One region of the Oceanobacillus sp. FSL K6-2867 genome, then DNA from elsewhere that is predicted to be linked to it. Evidence: a T-box and tRNA genes for the amino acid it is inferred to sense, from the RefSeq annotation. Region 1 holds a T-box; the other holds one or more tRNA genes.

Region 1 (12,028 bases):
CCCTGATCAATATGCCTTCCTTTGCTTTTTTATTTTTACCGGTTTTCAGGAAGTTCTCAGATAGTGCTGGAATAATAGTAAAGGCGACTATCACACTGCTGATCAAGGTTATTGCAACAACAGCAGACAGCATTACCATAAACTGCCCTACGTCACCACCCATTAACCCAATTGGTAAAAACACAACAATGGTAGTTAGCATAGAAGCGATAACAGCCGATGCTACCTCCTTCGTTCCCTTCACTACCGCATCAAATGCTGCAAGTCCCTGTTCTTTTTTCTTAAAGATAGACTCTAAGATAACAATGGAGGAATCAACCATCATTCCTATTCCTAATCCAAGCGCAATCAAGGTTAACATATTAAAGCTATAGTCCAATAACCACATCGTAATAAATGTTAATAGTATAGAAGTTGGAATGGAAATCGCGATAACAACCGTTGCACGAACATTACGTAAGTATAGGAGTAACACAATGATAGCGATAATACCTCCTATGAGGATATTTTCAGTTACTCCATCAATCGAGTCTTCTACATAATCCGCTTGTGCGACAAGCTCATTTAATTCAAATCCAGCTACTAATCCTTCATCTTTTACTTCCTGAAGCTCTTGTCTAATCGCATCTGCCATCTCGATTTGTGTAACATCCGCTGCACGACCAACTTGAACAAAAATAAAATCTTTTGATCCTTCTTTCCACACATTGGAAGAGGTTTCTAATGGTTGCAAGGAAACAGTAGCGATATCTTCTACTTGGACCAATCCATTTTGTGTCTGTATCGGAATACTCTCAACATCTTCTACAGAAGAAAGCTCGGTTTCAAAGCGGAGTGCTGGCTGCTCTTCTTCACCAGTAAATTCTCCTAAGGTTGCTTCCGTATTGGCTTGTTGAATAATGGAGATAACCTGCGTGCTATCTAATGTGTTCTCAGTAAGCTCTTCTCTATCAAACGCTACGACCATTTCATATTCTTGAATTCCCATTAAGGCAACATCTTTTACTTCTGACAAGTCCTCCAAACGAGCTTCGAGTACCTCTTTTGCAAAAGTTGTCATTTCATCCATATCTCCTCCTGAAACATCCATGAAAAACTCGTAACTGGAGCTCATACTCATTTGATCTGCGATAACATCTGTCACATCTGAGACATTAGCCTTGATGCTATTCGCTATCGATTGAATTTCCTTAGAAACCTCTTCACCCCGCCCCTTTTCAATCATTATTTGAATACTACTATATCCAATGTTAGTTGTTGAGAAAACATCCTCTACCCCATCAATTCCTAGAAAACTTTGCTCAAGGGGCGTAGTTATATTTCGTTCTACTTCTATGGCGGCCATATCTCCTGCACTAACACTTACATATGCCCCATCAAAATCAACTTCTGGCATTAATTCTTCATCCAACTTTGTTAAAGCATAAACACCTAAAATAAGAACCAAAACTGTTAACAAGCTTACCAGAATCTTCCTTTTTAAAATAAACTTTACCAATGAAAATCCTCCTATCCCCAAACAAAGTTTCAACTGAATTGATAACATCCAAATAAGTATAGATCAAAATAGTTAAAATTATCTGTTTTTTATTGTTTATTTACAAAAATGTTACAATTCTTTAGTCCTCCTTCTTTCTATTCATAACTAATCTGATTATAATCTAACTAAATATTCCTAACATTGCGCTTAGGGCTGAATCTCACTAAGCCTTAAGGCTTAGTGAATAAGATAAAATCTTACGGACAGTTATAACAGGAAAAAGTAAAAGAAGTGTAACATTTGGAAAATGTCACACTTCTTTAAAGAATAATTATTGTATTTTTCTAGAGTGATAGTTGGATTTTTAATATTGCTTTCATTTTTATCACTACAGTACTGTTTTTCAACACAACTAAGTATTATATTTTTTCAATTATGAAACACTTGTAGTATAGTAATAGAAAAACATTTATGAATTGGAGCGTATCTACATGGCAACAATTGGAGACTTTCAAAAACTAGATATTCGAGTTGGTACTGTCATTCACGCGGAGCCTTTTAAAGAAGCACGCAAGCCTGCAATAAAGCTGGAAATTGACTTCGGAGCAGAAGTGGGCAGGAAAAATTCCTCTGCTCAAATTACCGAGCGCTATACACCCGAGCAATTGATTGGACGTCAAGTCGTTGCAGTCGTCAATTTCCCGCCAATGCGTATTGCGGGGTATAAATCAGAAGTATTGGTACTTGGTGGTGTTGCAGGGGCAAATGACGTCATCCTGCTTGCTCCTGATGAAGTCGTCGAAAATGGTACACCGGTCGGGTAAGACTTCTTCCCCTCTATTAATATAGAGGGGAGCACCATTTTCACGTTACATTTCATGCGGGGCATTTACTCCTAGCAATCGCAATCCCTCTTTTAACACAATCGTTGTAGCTTTTACCAATGCCAGCCGGCTTTCTAGTTCCTCATCCTTAATTAAAACCTTAACATTTCCATAGTATTTATTAAATTCCTGCGATAGTTCAATGAGATATTTTGCAATTTGGGATGGCGCATGATAATTAAAGCTTCGCTCAATGGCTGCTGGAAACTCCATTAACAGTTTCACAACAGACCAGCTAGAGCTATCATTTAAGCCGTTCATTACTGTATCTTCATATTCGGCTTTTCTTAAGATGGAACAGGCTCTTGCATGTGTGTATTGTACGTAAGGTCCAGTTGCTCCTTCAAATTTCAGCATATCTTCCAATGAGAACTCGATATTATTTTGTCTGTCATTCTTTAAATCATGAAAAATAATTGCCCCAACTCCGACCGTTTCTGCTATAACGGCTTTATTTTGTAAGCTCGGATTTTTCTCTGCGATACTTTTTTCTGCCAGTTGAATCGCTTCTTGGATAACCTCTTCCAATAGAACGACCTTCCCTTTTCGAGTCGACATCTTTTTCCCATCTTTCAAGATGAAACCGAATGGTATATGCACTAATTGCTTAGCCCAATCGTATCCAAGCTTTTGGAGCACTAAGAAAATTTGATTAAAATGCAAACTCTGCTCATGACCGACAATATAATATGACTTTTCAAATTTATAGGTTTCCTGACGATAAATAGCGGCTGTTAAATCTCTCGTAGCATATAGTGTTGCACCATCTGATTTCTTGATTAAGCAAGGTGCTAATTCATGTTCAGATAAATCTACTACTTCTGCACCATCGGAAACTTGTAATAGTTCGCTTTCCTCCAGAAGGTTAATGACTCGATCCATTTTGTCATTATAAAATGCTTCCCCATGATACGAGTCGAAATGAACTCCTAGTAAATTATAAATTTCCCCGAACTCTAGGAGAGATTCATCTCGGAACCATTTCCAAAGGGAATATGCCTCCTCGTTTCCATCTTCCAGCTTTTTGAACCAGGCTCTTGCATCATCTTCTAAGGTGGAGTCGTTTTCCGCTTCAGCATGAAACTGCACATACAGCTTTAACAGTTCTTGAATTGGCTCCTTTTTCACACGCTCCTCAACACCCCATAATTTATATGCCACCATAAGCTTTCCGAATTGTGTGCCCCAATCACCAAGATGATTAATTCGAATCGATTGATAGCCACACTTCTCAACAATATTTGCAAGTGAATTACCAATTACAGTTGAACGCAGATGCCCCATTGAAAAGGGTTTTGCAATATTTGGAGATGAAAAATCAATTGTAATATTTTCCCCCTTACCAAAATTCATTGAACCGTAGCGGTCTCCTTTTTTTATAATCGATGCTAAAGTATGTTTACTGACCATTCTCTGATTTAAAAAGGCATTTACATACGGCCCATTTGCGACAACCCTCTCGAAAATGGGATGGTTTACTTTTCCCGCTAACTCTTTCGCGATTATGTTTGGAGCCTTTCTTAATTCCTTAGCAAGTGTAAAACATGGAAAGGCTACATCACCTTGCTCCTCAAACTTTGGTTTTTCTATTAGATCGATAACTTTTTCCAGCCCTAAAACCCCATCTAATTGTAGGGTTATTTCCTCTGCATACGCTTTTATGATATCCACTATTTTCATCCTCCATTTCTTTTCAAAACAAAAAAATCCCGCCTCTAAATAGAGACGAGATTACCCGCGGTACCACTCTGATTGTTTATCAAACCAACTCTTAAATGGATAACGGCCATTACCCGACTGCACCCTACTCTGTTACATTTCGGGTTGTTTCTCAGAAGTCCGCTTCATTAGGATAGAACGATTGGGCTCACACCATCCCCCAACTCGCTTGCGTTACCATCATAACTACTCTCTTCATCATCGAATTCAATATAATTCTCGTTAGTATATATGAATTCCAACTGAAAATCAATATCCATTTATTTTTTCATAAACATTTGTGTCCAATAGTGACCTGATTTCACATAACCGACACCGATATGCGTATAGTCTTTACTTAAAATGTTCGCCCGATGTCCTGAACTATTCATCCAAGCATTTACCACTTGCTGTGCAGTGCTTTGACCTTTCGCGATATTTTCACCAGCTGATTTGTATTTAATGCCATAGTTTTGCATCATTGTGAACGGTGAACCATATGTAGGACTTGTATGACTGAAGTATCCTTTATCTTTCATATCCTGCGACTTATGCTTCGCAACTCTAGCAAGCTCCCAATCGTATTTTAATGCAGGCAAACCAGCATTTGCTCTCTCTGCATTAACAAGACGAATGACCTCTTGTTCCACTTGATATTCATTATTTGGTGGAATCTGCAAGCTTTGTCCTGGATAAATAAGATTCGGATTTTTTAATTGTGAATTTGCTCCGATAATCTCACTAACTCCTGTTTGTGTTTTTAGAGCGATTTTCCAAATCGTATCCCCTGGAGCAACCGTATATGAACTAGCTGCAAACGCAGCAGTCGGTATTAGTAATGATAATGAAATAATTAATGCAAAAATCAATTTGCTAATCTTCTTGAACATATTCTATATCCTCCTTATTTCTATGTTAATAGGATATATAGTTTCATAGAAAAAATCATTATAAAAAAATTGGATGTATTTTTACAGAATGATTACGGTAATATTACACTTTTAGAAACATGAAAAAAGCCGCCCTCAATTAAACAAAATTTAATTGAAACGCGGCTATTTCCGGTTTTACTTTTCTACTGTAATACCACCATTATTCGCTGTTAGTTTAATAAGATTATCTCCATCTCCAACAACTGTATTCCAATTCGAGTTACCAAAAATCCTTGCTTTTCCGTTATCGACCTTTACATCAAAGACTGCATTTGTCGGTTTGTTTTCTGTTTGAATATTTATTCGCCCATTATTTGTACTGAAGTCAATTGGGCGATCTAAATGTTCCGTAACGAGTGTAATTTTTCCGTTGCTCGTTCTTCCCTTCAGCTCTCCCTCAACATTTTCCAATTTGATTTCTCCATTGTCTGCTTCACTAATAACCTCCGAGCTCTGTATATCTTTCAGCTCAATTCGGCCATTATTTGTTGTTACATGTAATTCATTTACGTCTAAGTCGCTCGCACTTGTTCGTCCATTATTCGAGTTTATATGCATTTCACTCGCTTCTAGTTCATGGGCATCAATACGCCCATTATCTGTATCAATTTGAATTGTCTCATATGCCTTTTCCGGCACATAAACCGTCAGCTTTGGGGATGAAAATGAAAAATCGAAGTTAAAAAATTTAAACCACTTTTCCTTAACAGTAACTGACAGCATACTGCCTTCTACATCTGCTTTTACATCATACTTCGGGTTTTTTTCGGTGTTCCCACTAAATTCAACGGTCGTGGTTTCGTTATTTGAAGGAACAACTTCTACCACCGCATTATTTGACTGAACTGCAATCTCTTCATAAACCTCATCTTTTAGTTCAATTGTTTCTGGTACATAGTTTTCGTTTTTCGACCCTACTGTGAAAATTGTTCCGATAATCCCTATTAATAATAAAGTTAATGCAATGGCGGCTATCTTTTTAATATTATGCATCTTTCATACCTCCTTTAACAACGCGCATATTAAATTTTAAATAACGGATAAAGCCGCTTGTTACGGCACGAGTTGCAAAATACATTCCGATAGCAATAAATAGGCCAAGCCCCATCAAACCAATCGAGAAAAACAAATCAAAGAACTGGAATATTTCCGGATACATAAATGTGTTTATAAGAACAAGTAATGGCGATACAATAAAGGAACCCGCTGCTATCCAGCCTGCAACAATGAGAGCTGCTAGTGCAATAAATGGTCCCAATACAATTACCAAATTGAAAAATCCTAACCCGATCACAGCCCAAACCGCACGAAAAATATTAGCTGTCGTTATCGTTTCTTCTACCTTCTCCACATGGTAGGCCGCTGTTAAATCTTTTGCAATTTGCTGTGGAGAACCTAATGATTCTGCAATTTGCTCCTCTGTTTTTCCTTCTTCTAATCCAATCGTAAAATGCTCATCAAAGTCCTGTAAAATGTCCTCTCTTTCTTGAGATGGGAGCTTTTTTAAAGACACATTTAATTTGCTGAAGAATTGATCTTTATTCATCTATATCACCTTCTTTAATTAATTGGTTTACCCCATTTGTGAATTCTCTCCATTCCTGCAATAGCTCTTGATAATAGCTTCTTCCTACATCAGTCAGCTTATAATACTTACGCGGCGGTCCCTCCGTTGATTCCTTCAAGTACGTTGTAAAATAGCCCTCTTTTGTTAGCCTCCTTAAAAGTGGATAAACCGTTCCTTCTGAAATATCTATCTGGTCAGAAATTTTTTGCACGAGTTCATATCCGTAACGGTCTTTCTTATCAAGTAAAACTAAAACGCATAGCTCTAGTACACCTTTTTTAAATTGGACATTCATTGATTATACGACACCTCATTTCTCTCACTGGTACTGTTCAATGTATAGTACTGACTTTTAACAAGTACCTCTCTAACAAAATATAACACATGGTACTGTTCATTGCAAGGTACTAAATATTATCTTTTCTTAAAAAAGGACTTCTAGCGGTTTAGCCAGAAGTCTCCTTTTACATATAAATGCATTTTAGTTTTAACTAAACACTCGTTCTTTGTTCAAAAAAACAGCATGGCCATTCACTGACTTCAGCATTTTTAAGTTGAACCCGGTAACTTTTTTATAAATTCCAGCAATTATCCAGAATAAGCACAACGACGTATATTATCCCTGAATGTCTCGTCGGTTATATCCAACAAAACCAATCCCGGTTAATGCTATTGCAATAACAACTAAAATGGAAACCTGCATGATATCCATATCCTCTATAGGGATCTGTGGTATATGATGAAAGGCAGATAAATTATTAATCCATTCTGGAAATTCGAGCATATCGCCAAGATAAATCACCACAAAACCAAAAACTACATATAGCCATGTGGAACCCGCTGCCTTTGGTGCAATACCGATAAAGAAGACTGCCAGACCTATGAAAATCCACATTGCTGGCAAATAGACAAGTGCTGAAGCAAACATTGTATCAAATGCTAACGCATCATCAACAACCATCACGCCAACAGACCAGAGCCCGGTCGCTACAAGCGCCTGCATGACAAAGCTTGCAATCATGCTAAGGCATAAATAGCTTCCTAGTAAACGCGAACGTGAAACGGCACGACTATAATAATTTTCGGTCAAATACTTATTTTCCTCACTCTTCAGCTTCATCACCGTCATCATAGCCGGAACCGTACTAATCAATGCCATAATCCCCATGAGCATGACAATAAACTGTTCCATCATGGAATTATCTCCGCTTTCAGCTAAAAAGGCTTTAACAAACTCATTATCGGTAAAATATACTTCTAGATCCCCTAAAATTGCTCCAAATGAGGCACTAAGCAGGAAAATTCCAATTGCCCAAGCAATCAGGTTTGTTCGTTGCAGTCTAAACGCGAGTCCCAACGTTGTTTGTAAAAAGACGGATGCATTCCTCTTACCTGCTTGTTCTGGAATAAATCCAGATTCCAGGTCACGAATCGCATTCAAATAAAAGGCTACAAGCAATAACACCACCGCAACAGTCAGCATGACATAAACGGGCCACCAATGATTTTCTACAAACACTTCTGTCCGTACCGTCCAGCCGAGCGGTGAAACGAGTGAAAGTGCCTCACTGCTGATATCCCCACTTGCCCGGACAAGATATGCCGCAATTAAAGCTCCAAATGAAAGCATTGCGGAACCCCTTGAGGTTTCCGCAAGCTGGGCGAATAATGCTGTAAAGCCTGCAAAAACAAGTCCTGTCGCTCCTAGTATCGCTCCATACAAATAGGCTCCCTGTGCACTCATTCCATCGATATTCAACAAAAAGATACCCGTCCCAATTAGAACTGCTACGAATACATTTGTTATAATCGCAACAATAGCTGCTCCGTTCAAGTATGCTAAACGGCCAACAGGTAAGGAACGAATCAGCTCTACACGACCATCTTCTTCGTCTGCTCGCGTACTCCGTCCGACTAGTAAAATATTCATAATTGCAACTGCAACCGCCGTAAAAAGTAGCATTTCATGTGCAAATAAAGATCCAATAGTTGCATAATCTTCATAACCAACCCCAAGCATTGCAATCATTGCTGGATTTTCCATCGTCAAAACAAAAGCAGCACGAGACTGTTCATCTGGGTAGATGTCAGGATATGCAACAGCTGTTGCTAGCGTTACTGCAATTAATCCGACCAGCCATAAAAGCAGCCTGAAACGATTTTGCCTGATCATTAATTTTGTTAAACAACCTGTTCCAGTAAAAAGTTTTTGAGACATTACCTGGACCCTCCCGGTTCGAAAAAGGTACGTCCCTCACCTTGATAATGACGCATAAATAAGTCTTCTAAGGTTGGAGGTGCGCTTTCCAATTTAACGATTCCAAATTGACTAATATGGCGGATTATGGCATCCATCTCTTCTGTATCAACTTGGAAGGATAGATTGTGCCCCTCTTTTTCCAAGTTATGAATACCTGGGAATTCGTCCAGGGTTGTAATCAATTCCTTCGTTTGAATGGTTAGATTTGTTCGGGTAAGATGGCGTAATTCATCCAATGTTCCTCGCTCTATAATTTGGCCTTCTCGAATAATCCCGACTCGATCACACAGCCTCTCTACCTCCGATAAAATATGACTCGAAAGCAGTACACTTTTTCCCGCTTCTTTCGCTTCCTGTACACATTCTTGAAAAATCCGCTCCATTAATGGGTCAAGCCCGGATGTTGGCTCATCTAAAATATACAAATCCGCATCTGAAGCGAAAGCAGCAATTAATGCAACCTTCTGCCTGTTCCCTTTTGAATAGGTTCTGCTTTTTTTCGTTGGATTGAATTTAAAACGCTTCATCAATTCTTCTTTTTTCCCACGATTTTTAGCACCACGCATTTTCATAAACAGATCAATTACTTCACCGCCAGTTAAATTTGGCCATAGATTCACATCTCCAGGAACATAGGCAATTTGTTTATGCAGCTCAACAGCATCCTTCCATACGTCTTTTCCAAAAATATGTGCTTCCCCAGCTGTTGCTTTTAACATTCCAAGTAAAATCCGGATGGTCGTTGATTTCCCTGCACCATTTGGCCCTATAAATCCATATACTTCTCCCTTATTTAATTCCATATCCACCCCATCTAAAGCTGTAAAATTCCCAAATCGTTTCGTTAAGCCTGTCGCTTTTAAAATTGGCATATTTCATTCTCCTCTTTTAGTTATGAAATATTTTGACTTATATAGTTCATAATATATAAAACAAATCCTTTATGCAACCAATTTATGAAAGATGTTTATTGTTTTATTACATATTTTTTATTAAACTACATATGAGGTGAACAATATGGATGGATTTGAACGTCGCAGAGAATTAAAGAAAAAGGACATTTTAGAAGCCGCACTTGATTTATTTATGAAATATGGTGTTCAGAAGGTTTCAATAGCAGAGATTGCGAAAGAGGCTAGCGTCTCACAGGTAACAATATATAATTATTTTGACAGCAAAAATAACTTAATCCATCTCGTTTTCAAATTTTATGTTGATCAGATCTGGGATGAAATGAAAGCATTGCTTGCAAGTAATCTTCCATATGAAGAGAAAATAAAACAGATGATTTCCTTTGAAAGAAACATGGCCAACCATTCAATGAATAATAAATTTTTTCAAGATCTCCTCAAGGATTATGCAACAGGACAAAGCTATGTAGAAGAGGTCTATCTTAAGGAAGGCTTGCCATTGCTCATTGAGTTTGTAAATGATGGAAAGAATCAAGGATTTATTGATTCATCGTTATCAAATGAAGCCATATTATTTTATTTGCAAATGTTTCAGGAATATATGCAGCGTGATGATGTTGTTCACACGTTACTCCCATTATCAGAGGATCTTACGAAGCTATTCTTTTATGGGGTTGTTGGCAAGAGGGAAAATAATCGTGAAAACATATAAAAACAAGCTCAAGGCATTCCCCTTGAGCTTCTTTAAAATTCAATAAGAAATGGCTGAGTATTTTTATCCAAGCAATATTCAATTCGTTGTCTGAAATTATGCCAAGTCACCTTGACTAGAGCGTGTTCAATAGGGAAGAATCCTACTTCCAGGCTCTCTGGAGAGGTCGCTAACTCGCCGCCAATTGGCTTAGCTAAAAAAAGAGTATTGCAAATCGACCTTGTTACATTTTGAAAAATTCCGCAGAACTTTATGATTTCTATATCAATCCCTGACTCCTCTTTTGTTTCTCGGATTGCCGCCTCTTTTAAAGACTCTCCTTCCTCAACTTGTCCGCCAGGCATTTCCCAGCCTCTTTTAGGTCCTTTAATTAATAAAATTTCCCGTTGATCGTTTATTACTATTGTTGCTGCTGAAACGATATGTTTTGGTGGTGTATAAATCGGCTGCTGTGTCTTTTTCAATAAAATTCCCCGTCTTCCCTTTTTAAATTTTCTAAAGCGTGAACCCACAAATCTAATAATCCAACGGCCCATCCGATTCTAAAACCCGCATTCGATACACATTCATTGCTGTTTCTGCAAGCTGATCCATTAAATTATAGTTGGCATAGGCACCGACAATCGCACCGAATCCCGGAATTAATTGAAGCATTTTAATTAAATCAATATGATCCCGATATTCCTGCTGAAAAACGCGCCAGTCCATGTCGACAAGCTTATCCTTTTGTTCCTCCCAGTTCTCAACAATAAACAATGTCTCTCTTCGCTTGTCTTCACTGGAGAACGCTAGCTGAAAGATATGAAGCAGAAATAAACGTTCTTCATACTTATTCGTATCAAATCCATAAACTGCTGCTGCTTCAAACAGAAATTTCATTTTAATGGATAATAGCAATGGAAAATCCGCAGCTCCAAGCAAAATCCCTCCAGCTCCTGTTCCTGCGCCCTCTATTACTGCTGTTTTGCGATACGCGGTATGCTTTTCTCTTAGCAGCTCGTCCCGCTCTGCAAGACCGCCAGTTATTGCAAGCTGTTTTTTCGTTGTCCAATTGGAGCCGACCAATGTTGCCTTTACCATATGTTTAATGCTGTCTGTAACAATTTGATGCACTTTTTCTGGAATCCAGCTATTTATTTTGTTTTGCGCCTGTTTAGACAATTTATTAAACACCCCAGACCGTTTCATTACTTTTAATCGCCAAGCCTGGACCTCTTCATATGCTTTCATTTCATAATCTTTCATTATTAAATCATCCTCTGGCATTATTATATATAGTTATACGATATGCAGGAGGAAATAGTTCCATTTATCATAATCGTTCTCTACGGTTAATAAAGGTATAACCACATGGGCTCTGAATCCAAATAACTCTATTAAACAAAAATACGGCTAAGCCACTTTGACTTAACCGTATCGATTATTTAAAAGTATTACACTATTTGCGCCTTATACTCCATGGAGTGCCTAGCTTTGGTAATGCCCAGCGATCAACACCATACCAACCAGCAACCTTCCACGCTAAAACCAATAACATTGCAATTAGGAGCATTACTGGATTTGAGCTAACTGTACCTGCAAGTA
Region 2 (12,028 bases), 1.5 Mb from region 1:
TATCACTTGGCTCTGGGTTGTCTAAACTCACTTTTTTCTGGGTTGCTAGGAAAATTAGCTGATTGTCCATCATGGCCTTTTCCAATGCAGCAATCGATTTATCTCGGCCTACGTCCAGGTGTAAAACCATAGACGGAAACACGAGCAATCCGCGTAAAGGAAGGAGGGGGACTTGAATGTTTTCTTTCGCCATTGTTTGTACCTCCATAATCTATGTATTTAAGATCTCTCGCAAAACAGTGGAAATAAATAATTCAATATGTATTTCTTCAGTTTATAGAAAAATCTTCCTTTTGTAAATGGTTTCATTTCTAAAATTATATTCTATTTTTCAATAATTATTTACGGACAACAAAATTTTGAGCACCCGGCATTTTTTTGCGCCGGATCTCAAAGCTCAGCTTCAGGACTTTTTGATTTTCACCTGTAAGGGTGCTTTCTCTTTTGTGCTTAGTATTACCTATGTATATAATTCTAAACAAAAAGGAGCTGACTGAGTCAGATCATTATTAGAAATGAAGTACCTGCTCAATCAGCCTTAAATTTCTATTATGCACTTTCTTTTGGATGCTTTTCATTTCCTTCTTTTATTGTTCCATCATGGAAAATCAACTTTGGACTGCCGTTCTCATCGGCAACTGTTTCTTTCGTAATGATGCATTTCATTACGTCTTCCCGAGATGGAAGGTCAAACATCACGTCAACAATAATACCTTCAATAATGGAGCGGAGTCCGCGAGCACCTGTTTTTCGCTCAATTGCTTTTTTAGCAATTTCAATCAGTGCATCTTCTTCAAATTCCAATTCAACATTATCCATATCAAACAATTTCTGATATTGTTTAACAAGCGCATTTTTCGGCTTAGTTAAAATTTGAATCAATGCATCTTCATCCAATGGAGTTAAGCTTCCAATAACTGGGATACGTCCAATGAATTCCGGAATCAAACCATAGCGTAATAAATCTTCTGGTAATACTTTGGAAAGCAACTGTCCCATATCCAGGTCTTCCTGCTTTTCATTCGAGCCAAATCCGATTACTTTCTTACCTAGACGGCGTTTAATTACTTGATCAATCCCATCGAATGCTCCTCCAACGATAAATAGAATATTTGTCGTATCAATTTGGATAAACTCCTGATGTGGATGCTTGCGTCCTCCTTGTGGCGGCACACTTGCGACTGTACCTTCGAGGATTTTCAGCAATGCTTGCTGTACTCCTTCGCCTGATACATCTCTTGTTATCGAAGGATTCTCCGATTTGCGAGCTACTTTATCTATTTCGTCAATGTAAATAATTCCTTTTTCTGCCTTTTCTACATCATAATCTGCAGCTTGAATAAGTTTGAGCAAAATATTCTCTACATCTTCCCCAACATAACCAGCTTCAGTTAATGAAGTAGCATCAGCCATTGCAAATGGAACATTAATAATACGAGCGAGCGTCTGAGCAAGCAATGTTTTACCACTTCCTGTTGGTCCAATCATTGCGATGTTACTTTTTGATATTTCAACATCATCTGTGCTCTTCGTAGAATTAATTCGTTTGTAGTGATTATACACCGCAACAGCAAGATTTCGTTTTGCTTTATCCTGACCGATTACATAGTCGTCAAGAATATCACAGATTTCCTTTGGCTTTGGAATTTCATTCATTTCCATATCTTCGTCTGTACCTAGCTCTTCTTCAACGATTTCTGTACAAAGTTCAATACATTCATCACATATATAAACACCAGGCCCGGCGACTAATTTACGTACTTGTTCTTGACTTTTTCCACAAAATGAACATTTCAACTGTCCTTTTTCTTCATTAAATTTAAACATACCATTTCACCCCTAAACGAGCTAAATAAATTCAGCTTTCAACTTTTATAGTCATCATATCAGATACAATTTAAAAAACAAAACAATATACTTTATCATCAAGCTAAATATGTTAAACATCTCTTCTTATGGTGTCAAAATTACTAGCTTAAAAAGCTACAATAAAATTACCTTGTTTTATCTATTATGTATATATTACAGAAAAAGTCAATAAATTTAACTTCATCATTCCGGTTATAGCTACTATATGATGGAGACACAAGATAAATTTCACTTATTTACAAAGGCTGTGCCAAAAGGGCAGTAAAAAAACAGGGAAACTCTTAATTCGTCCACCTCTTCTTCCCCTTTTTTGGCCATATGGTTCCCGCTCATAATGTAAAACAAGGTGCGATATGAATCGCACCTTGTTTTATTAATTTGGTGTTATTGCTTTGCAATCTTACTGTTGTCCACAAGGAAATCGATTGCCGCTCTGATTTTCAGATCGTTTTTAATTGTTTCATTGCTTCCACCAAGCATTTGTACTAGCTGGTCAACTTCAATGCCGTACATAGAAGCCATTTTCTCAAGCTCTGCATTAACATCTTCTTCAGATGCTTCAATGTTTTCAGCTTTCACGATTGCTTCCAATGTTAGGTTTGTTTTAACGCGTTTTGCTGCATCTTCTTTCATTTGCTCTTTCAATGCATCTTTATCCTGACCAGCGAATTGAGAATACATTTCAAGTGTCATGCCTTGCATTTGCAATTGCTGTTCAAACTCTCTTAGCATTTGATCAAGCTCTGTCTCAACCATTGCATCTGGAATGTCAACTTCTGTGTTTTCAGATGCTTGCTGAATTAATGATTCGCGCTTTTTGTTGTCTGCATCTTGCTTACGCTGTGATTCAAGCTCTTCACGTTTTTTATTTTTCAATTCGTCAAGTGTTTCTACTTCATCATCAACATCTTTAGCGAACTCATCGTCAAGTTCTGGAAGTTCTTTTGATTTAATTTCATGAATCTTAACTTTAAATACAGCATCTTTACCAGCTAAGTTTTCTGCATGGTATTCTTCAGGGAAACTAACTTCGATTTCTGTTTCTTCTCCTGCTTCTTTACCAATCAATTTTTCCTCAAATCCAGGAATAAATGAACCTGAACCAATTTCTAGTGAATGGTTTTCACCTTTACCACCTTCGAATGCTTCACCATCTAAGAAACCTTCAAAATCGATAACAGCTGTATCGCCATCCTCTATTTTTCCGTCTTCTTTTACAACAAGCTCTGCGTGACGTTCAAGGATCGTATTAATTTCATTTTCAACATCTTCATCTGTAACTTCAACAGATTCTTCTTCAACTTCCAGTCCTTTGTAGTCCCCTAAAGTAACTTCAGGCTTCACTTCAACAACAGCAGTGAAAACCAAGTCTTTTCCTTTTTCAATTTGTTCAATATCTACTTCCGGCTGTGCAATTGGAAAGATATCTGTTTCGTCAATTGCTTTTGTATATGCCTCTGGCAAAACGATATCTACAGCGTCTTGATAAAGTGCTTCTACACCAAAACGTTTTTCAAACATGCCGCGTGGAATTTTCCCTTTACGGAAACCTGGAATCTGTACATCTTTCGATACTTTTTTGAATGCTTTGTCCAATGCTAGATTAAAATCATCCGCAGGTACTTCAAACGTTAATTTTCCTTTGTTACCTTCTTGTTTTTCCCATTTTGCTGTCATTCATAATCCCTCCAAAATCTATTGTATCAATTCATTTTCATAATTTAATGTGTGAATGATAGTTATATTCGAATTTGCAACCATCTCATTATAACATAATTTGTATGGCTTTCAAGCATTTACTGCCTCATTCATCTATTCTTCGATAATGCTTAAGTATAAAGAATCACACATACTAATCTCTTTCATTTTCCGTGCAATTGTCTCCGATACTCCATCGTCAGCATTTGTAGGTATATGTAAATACTGTTCTCCTATTTTCTTGATTGCTTCTGCAATGTCGCCAACTTCTTTATTCGTTGGCATGAACGGGTAAACGACATAAACATAACGATATAAAAGTTGCTTTAATAATTGAAATAACGTTGGATTCTCCTGTTCCATATTCCGTAAAATAACTAGAATTTGGTTATAGATGTTATTGCTTTTTATATCCTCTAACTTTAAAGGTACTATACCCATGCTTAAACTAAATTTATGTATTTCCACTTCATCAGAGACATTGCTTTCCTTCATCCAAATTAGAAGAGCCGTTTTAATAACGGGATGAACATGTTCATTTGTTAAAAGAGATAAAACATCCCGGTCAGGCCGTACTTTCATACTCCGCATACGATTAACAATACGCCATTGTTCCTGATGATTATCTTGATTAATAGCTTCATACAATTCTTCTATGATAGAACTTTTACTTTCTACTGCTAAATCCATTTTCATTTGTTCACTCATATCATACAGCTGTTTAAATTGCTCCTCAAGAAAATCAGGAACTGAACCATTCTCAAATTCGTATTCGATTTGTTCCATCAACAAATCATACTGATTGGTCTGAAAAAGAATCGTTAAATAAATATGTACATAATGATAATAATCTTCGTTCCTAAGCTGAAGCAATTCCTCACATAAATCCTGTGCTTCCGCAGTTCGACCTAGTTCCATTAAACATATCAGCTTACCAATTAGAATTTCGTGATTATCAATATGGTAGCTCAATAGGAGATTCAGCTTATTTAATGCCTCTTCATAGCGTTTCTCCTGTAAAGCGAATAAGCTTTCTTCCTCAAGTCTTTTCTGCAGCTTCGGAAAAAGTATTATATTTTCTGATTTTGAACCCATTTATTCACCTCTTTCCTCTATTATATAGTATATGAATTTCTTTAATTTGTATAAATACCCAAAATGAAAGAAATTAAACACAGAAATATAGAAAGAGAAACCTATTTGATGTGATAGGTTTCTCTTTAGCAGCGTTCTCAGTAAAGCATAAAGCGGTATACCCACTATTTGTAAGCGCTACTATTAATAATCAATTAAAAAATAAGCTCCGAAGCTTAGTTATGTAATTAATTTAAGTATAAATGAATTTGAGAATGATTGCAATTTTCAAAGAAAAAGGTTTGCTATAGAATTATGGAGAGCGCATTCTCAAAATGAGAGGGTAGATGAATATATTATCATAATTTAAAATATGATTATGACTTTAATTGCATAAACCTATAATAGAATTTTAAGTGCTGCCAAGCAAAAGAACAAATATTTTTATGATGTGCATTCTTTAACATGGGTTTAAAAATTTCAGATGTTTATGAACTGATAGTTTCAGGAAGCTTTTAGTAAAAATCCCTCCGCCAAGTCACGGTTCTGGCGGAGGTCAGATCTAATAATAACGGGATGTGAGTTGAGACTGTTTCGTGCTACTTACCATATCAGCAAAAGCGGAAAAGATTTGAAACATCGTTCATGGACATTGGTCTACGAATGCTGGTACCCTTTACATTTATGAGAGGGCCCCCGCTTATGATATTTGCAGCAGCCACCACCATGTCTTTCATGTTCTGAGGCATGGCATTCACAAACAAAATCCATATGGTTGCGAACCCGATTACGATTTTTACAACTCTTTACATTTCCGAAAAAAATTATCGTAACAACACATATATTTTCTCCCCCATGACGTAAAAATCGATCGGCCACATTAATAGTATATTGATTAATTGTACTGAGTGACTGGACAAACTGGCTGGTATAAACGAACAATTTTCTGATGATTACAAAGAAAACAGCCCACCTCAAAATCGTTATAATGATACAAGCCAATACCAAATAAATAAGGAGTGGCTCGTATACTACTGATCTAAAAATGCCACTCCTCCATTGATATAATACTATCGCCAGTCTGCTCTATAGACAGTTTTACCTTTTAATGTGCAATCATATCATGGACGATACTAGCTCCATCCATATCTTTTGGGTAATATGTTGGCCAATGTTCTACTTCTTCTAATAATGCTTCACGATCGTTCCCCCAATACAAGTGGTAATGTTCAGCCACTGTTGGATAGATATTATGATCACTGAATTGAATAAATTGTGGAAGCTCATCGTTTTTATCTGCTAATTTAAAAATAAATCGAACTCCTCTATTTCCTGCTTCATACGTTAAGATTTCATAACCGTCATAAACATATTCACCTGTAAGTTTGTTGTCATTATTAAAGAACGTCACCGTATTGCCTTCTATGATAATACGGTCAACATCAGTTTCGTATCCATGCTTGTAATATTCCTTATATCCTTTAGCACTCATGTCTCCATCATGCTCTGATTTATAAGAAAACACTTCATCCAACGTACCATCCTGCAAGTATGGATAAACGGACTGCCAGTCTCCTTCCCAATCAGAAAGTTCACGATCCTTAACTTGACTGTCTTCGAAATAACCATTGTAAATTTGTTCATCATGACTATGGTGATGGTCGTGACCATGATGATCATCAATCACAATTTCTATTGGTGCCGATTGTACATAAGCTTCATGTTCATCATTGAAAAGAACCGCTTTTATTTGTTGACCATTATTGATAGCCTCACCTTTAAAACTGCTGCCTTCTTGATCTTCACTAAGAGTCCATCCAACCTCTTGATTATCTCTTATGTACCAGTGCCAATGATCAAATTCTTTTCCTTTTTCAAATACAGCCGTTAGTTCGACAATATCCCCAGTGTGATAATGATCTGCTGCTCCTTGGATATCAACTTCCTCTGGTGCTTGATGATTGTTACTGCTGTCATGATCATGTAATGCACTGGAAGATGATTCCTTTTTCTCTTGCTCCTCTGCCTTACCTTCTTGCAAATCAGCGTTCTGGCAGCCGAACAACAAAACTAGAAGACTAATAATTACTATTCCTATCCCCTTTGCAAATAAACTTTTCATTCTTAACACGCTCCTTTTTCTATATAATCGTAACTATTACTATTCGTAATAGTTACGATTTAGATTATACACAGTTTTATTAGAGAGCGTCAATATAAATATTAAAATATTATTAATTTTATTAGATTAGAAATATAGATAGAGATTTATTATATAGAAAGGATAAAAATACTATAATTAGCGCGATAGAGAATAGTACGATTCTTTAATAGAGGAAGCAAACTCCCTAAACTAATTATATAAATATGAAAAAAAGCCTTGCAAACATTTGTTTACAAGGCTTTAAATAGCGTCCCAGGCAGGATTCGAACCTGCGACCCACAGCTTAGAAGGCTGTTGCTCTATCCAGCTGAGCTACTGGGACAATTATTGTTTTGGAGCGGGTGAAGGGAATCGAACCCTCATCATCAGCTTGGAAGGCTGAGGTTTTACCACTAAACTACACCCGCGTCTTTTTCTATAAGTGAGAATATGTTGTTCAAACGCTGATTAAGAATGCACTACTTAACTATATATGTAAAATACCACAAATTGTTCTCGCTGTTTTTAGCGGACAAGAATTATTATAGGCAGGAAACCGTCTTTTGTCAACACTTTTCGTAAAAAACTTTTAAGGAAGTGTTTAAGCACTCCCTTAAAAGTAAACTTTATTTTATATTGATACGTTTTTTGTTAGAGCTTCCACTAACTCCCCATTTACATTATAAAAATGAATAGTTATATCTGAAGGATCATCCCATCGCATGATAGCATAAGTTTTTTCATTTCTTCCTTTAGGCAGTCGGATACTCCCCGGGTTGATAAAGAGCTTCTTTTCGACTTTTTCTGCACCTGCGATATGTGAATGCCCAAAGCAAACTACTTGCGCATTTTCTTCTTCTGCTCGGTATGATAGCCGCATTAGATTCATTTTCACATCAAAAAGATGTCCATGTGTAATATAAAAAGTCAACCCATCAAGCTCTATTGTTTGTTCATCTGGGTAGCGGACGTCGAAATCACAATTTCCTCCTACCCTGTAGAAGCCTTGAAGCTCGTCTGCATCGAATTCCAGTTCTGAGTCCCCACAATGAATTGACCATTTCACGTCGTGCCTTTCTTTTATAGCAACAACTTCATTTGACAAACCATGACTATCACTTAAAATTAATACTTCTGCCAAATCATCACCTCCAGTTTAAAGGCTGCACTAAAAATGCACTTATAACGTATGTATCCATTTTTCTAACTGAATAATCGCATTTCTGCGATGGCTGATTCGATTCTTTTCTTGTGGGTCTAATTCTGCCATGGTAACCCCATATCCATCTGCTATGAAAATCGGGTCATAACCGAAACCATTTTCTCCCTTTTCCGAATCGGTTATTCTTCCTTCGCAATATCCAGTCCGAAAAGTTGTTTCTCTCCCAGGTACAGCGATTGCTAATACACAAATAAAACGTGCTGTACGTTTAACAACGGGTACATCTTCCAACTCCGCTAAAACCTTATTAATGTTCGCCTTGTCGTCTTTTGGCTCACCTGCATATCGTGCAGAAAAAAGGCCCGGACGTCCACCTAGCGCATCGATTATTAAGCCGGAATCATCAGCAAGTACCGGTATGTTTAATAATGCTGCAATTTGCTCAGCTTTTAGAGCAGCATTTTCTTCAAAGGTTGATCCAGTTTCCTCGACATCTGGAATTGCTTGATCTAAATCAAGTAATGATAAGGCTTCAATTGATTTTTCTGCAAAAAACTCCTTAAATTCCTTTGCTTTTCCTTGATTTTTTGTAGCAATAATAATATGTTTCATCATTGATCTCCTATTTTTTCACGGAATTTGTTTCACCAATTCGATCTGCCAGCTCACCAATCGTTCCCTTTTGAATTTCTATGATTTGCTGTAATCCTTCTTCAGCAAGCCCCAACATCGCCTGCAGCTGTTTATTAGAAAAAGTTGCTTCCTCCCCAGTTCCTTGGATCTCTACAAATTCACCAGAACCAGTCATAACAATATTCATATCGACATGGGCTTGAAAGTCTTCTTCATAATTCAAATCTAATACTTCCTTACCATCCGGTAAAACACCCACAGAAATTGCAGCTAAGTAATCACGTACTGGCATTTTAGAGATTGCCTTTGTCTCTAGCATTTTGCCAAACGCAAGAACGACTGCGATAAATGCTCCTGTAATCGATGCTGTTCGTGTACCTCCATCCGCTTGTATGACATCACAGTCTACCCAAACGGTTCGTTCACCGATTTTGTCTAAATCGACTACTGCACGTAAAGCGCGGCCAATCAATCGCTGGATTTCCATCGTTCTTCCACTGACTTTCCCTTTTGACGATTCACGAATATTTCGCTGAGCAGTCGCTCGCGGCAGCATTGCATACTCTGCAGTAATCCATCCTTTGCCTTGCCCTCGCATAAATGGAGGAACACGGTCTTCAATACTGGCATTACAAATTACCTTTGTATTTCCAACCTCTATTAAGACAGAGCCCTCAGGGTGACTTATATAGTTTTTCGTAATCGTTATCGGTCTCAAATTATTCACTTCACGTTGATCATTTCTCATAAAAAATTCCTCCTCTTACAACATTAGCTTATCATATTTTCTGCAAAAGCAACATGCTGATACATTTTTATTACGTAACTTTCATCACTATTAAAAAAGATACATTTCCTTACATATAAGAAAGAGGCCTGCAATGGCTGCAGCCTCTTTCGGTTATAGTTTTTCTGTTGGTGTAAATGCCTGCTTCGTTACTGGCTCTGTGTATTCCTCCCCGTTTTCATTAACGAGTTGCTCTACATCTTCCACCTTTACATCAACTGCCTCGATATTCTCTTGTTCCGTTAGTGTCCTTACAAGTGTTTCCATTACTTCATCAGCAATTACTGCTTGCTCCGAATCTTGTAAAATGTCTTTGCTAAAAACAAGTTCCAGTACACCATCATTTAATTCAGGCTTATTCGTCAATATTGTATCCGGGTTAAAAACATGAACAACATTCGTATTTAACCCTGGTCCATCAATAAGCGCCTGGACTATCGAACTATATTCATTGTCATTGTCCTCTGCAACTTCGATATGCTGTGTTACTGGTACATAATAACGATTCTCGCCGTGTTCTGCAGGATAGTATAATGTTACCGCCGTACTTTCAAGTAAATCTAAGGTATCTGTGTCAGCAATGTTAATACCGTTTGTCCGTGAATAACCTTCGCCAATCGGCGTGCCGTTTACCGGCATTTCCGTTTGGGGATGCCCATTAATCCAAAGTTTGACTTTCGATACATTTTCAAATTGTGTTAATGTGTGGGTGATCGATTCTAATATTTTCAACTCATCAGCAGCTTCATAGTTTTTAAATTCCTCCGAAACGTCTACAATCATTGTGCCATCTTCTTGCAGATTGACCCCAAGCACCTCTGTACCCTCAGGCAAAACAGCTTGAAAACCATTTGGCAGCATCTCGGTTACCGGCCCACCTTTTACAAGATATTCTACTACCTGATGTGCAACTTGTTTTGTATTTGGCAATTCAATTGTTTGCGGAGCTACCATACCATTTGCATCCATTAAGTACAGCTGCCTCGCAACAGTTTCCTCCGAATCTGCCTTTTCATTAACATTTTCTTCATTTTCTTTATTCACTGCATCTTCTTCTGATATATTTTCCAAATTATCAACTGCCTCAGCATTTGGAGGTGGGTCCATCTCTTCCATCGATTGTTCTCCCTTGAAACAGCCAGATAGAATCACCGAAATACTAATCGTTCCAATCAAAAGCTTTGCTCGCTTATGCATGCCATTACCTCCTACGATGGTTTGTACTATTATATATACGAGCCCTCTGTGAAAATAGACCAATCAATATTAGAAAACTTGGCAATTATGCAGCTTTTAAATGAAGCCCATTAGATTAGCACTTATGAAAAAATCAGGTATCTGATTTTTTCAGAATACCTGATTTTTATCCAAGATTTGCTTTTCTGATTGTCAGCATTTGAAAATTTCCATCTTTAAAAATCCCTTTTGAAATTTCGATAAAAATTTCCAGCTCGCCAGTTGCATAAAATTGATGAACAGGTGGATGTTCCACTTTATTCAATAAATGATGAACATCTAAAATGGTACTTGCTTCTCTTGCAGTTTCCTCGCTTGAGGAAATAACGGTCACATGGTCTCCGATCACTTCTTGGATTGTATTTTTCAATAGTGGATAATGAGTACACCCTAAAATAAGGACATCCATTTCTTTGTCTTTTTTTAATGGAACCAGTGATTCTTCCACTACCTTTTTGGCCTGCTCACCGCTAAGAATCCCTTTTTCCACCATTGGGACAAACAAAGGACAAGCTAGTGCATTTACATGAATATCTGATTTTATTTTTTTTAATGCCAGCTCGTATGCACCACTTCTTACCGTACCCTCTGTTCCAATAATTCCGACTTGATTATTGTTTGTAAATTTAATTGCTGCTCTTGCACCAGGCTTTATAACGCCAATGACTGGAATATCCAATTTTTCTTTTAGGTCCTTCAATGTAAAAGCAGTTGCAGTATTACATGCGATAACAAGCATTTTAATATTTTTTGTTAATAAAAATTCTACCATTTCCCATGTGAATTTCTTTACCTCTTCTTCAGTCCTTGGTCCATATGGACATCTTGCTGTATCCCCTATATAAATTAACTTCTCCTTTGGCAGCTGTCTCATGAGCTCATGAACTACCGTTAAGCCGCCGACACCGGAGTCGATTACACCAATTGCTTTATCCAAATCTGTTTCTCCTCTTTGTTGTTATTTTCCATTCACTATTTTCATTTCCTGATATAGGAAATCTAATAAATGATTTAGTGAAAGCTTCTCATCTTCGCTGAATTTATTAAGAACTTTACCTAGATAGTCTTGTCTTTCCTGTATTACTTCACGAATTATTGTTTTCCCTTTTTCTAATAAATGGATTCGAACGACCCTTCTGTCATTTGTATCACGTACTCTTTCAACAAGTTCATTTTTCTCCATACGATCAACCAAATCCGTCGTAGTGCTAAATGCCAGACTAATTTTATTGGATAGCTCTCCAATCGTTAAATCACCTTCTTCTAACAGCCATTGCAAAGCAACGAATTGAGGTGATGTAATTGGATAATTGTTTAAGATTTTACGACCATTTTGTTTGATCATTCCAGATATATAACGGAGCTGCTTCTCCATTTTTTTTATAGAATCTGCTGATTCAGATACTTCTTTTCCCAAAGTGTTACC

The links. A T-box is a leader RNA that pairs with one kind of tRNA and senses whether it is charged. The one in region 1 lies ahead of argS (arginine--tRNA ligase), so its partner is inferred to be a tRNA-Arg.
Region 2: it encodes a tRNA-Arg, which carries the amino acid that the T-box ahead of argS (arginine--tRNA ligase) is inferred to sense. The anticodon was not compared.

What each region holds. Positions count from the first base shown of each region.
Region 1 covers NZ_CP150144.1:1,669,732-1,681,759, forward strand. Annotated here, with positions in the region: gene NSQ77_RS08230 (efflux RND transporter permease subunit) at 1-1,498, opposite strand, end outside; gene csaA (chaperone CsaA) at 1,972-2,304, shown strand; gene argS (arginine--tRNA ligase) at 2,350-4,029, opposite strand; T-box leader at 4,083-4,294, opposite strand; gene NSQ77_RS08245 (CAP domain-containing protein) at 4,344-4,952, opposite strand; gene NSQ77_RS08250 (DUF4097 family beta strand repeat-containing protein) at 5,130-5,987, opposite strand; gene NSQ77_RS08255 (DUF1700 domain-containing protein) at 5,980-6,540, opposite strand; gene NSQ77_RS08260 (PadR family transcriptional regulator) at 6,533-6,856, opposite strand; gene NSQ77_RS08265 (ABC transporter permease) at 7,178-8,779, opposite strand; gene NSQ77_RS08270 (ABC transporter ATP-binding protein) at 8,779-9,693, opposite strand; gene NSQ77_RS08275 (TetR/AcrR family transcriptional regulator) at 9,839-10,444, shown strand; gene NSQ77_RS08280 (NUDIX hydrolase) at 10,477-10,908, opposite strand; gene NSQ77_RS08285 (EcsC family protein) at 10,961-11,689, opposite strand; gene NSQ77_RS08290 (DoxX family protein) at 11,883-12,028, opposite strand, start outside.
Region 2 covers NZ_CP150144.1:160,953-172,980, forward strand. Annotated here, with positions in the region: gene lon (endopeptidase La) at 1-193, opposite strand, end outside; gene clpX (ATP-dependent protease ATP-binding subunit ClpX) at 550-1,827, opposite strand; gene tig (trigger factor) at 2,254-3,546, opposite strand; gene NSQ77_RS00805 (tetratricopeptide repeat protein) at 3,682-4,662, opposite strand; gene NSQ77_RS00810 (metal-binding protein ZinT) at 5,747-6,763, opposite strand; tRNA gene NSQ77_RS00815 (tRNA-Arg) at 7,054-7,127, opposite strand; tRNA gene NSQ77_RS00820 (tRNA-Gly) at 7,139-7,212, opposite strand; gene NSQ77_RS00825 (metallophosphoesterase) at 7,416-7,925, opposite strand; gene NSQ77_RS00830 (XTP/dITP diphosphatase) at 7,965-8,558, opposite strand; gene rph (ribonuclease PH) at 8,569-9,327, opposite strand; gene NSQ77_RS00840 (GerMN domain-containing protein) at 9,481-10,563, opposite strand; gene racE (glutamate racemase) at 10,730-11,539, opposite strand; gene NSQ77_RS00850 (MarR family transcriptional regulator) at 11,561-11,977, opposite strand.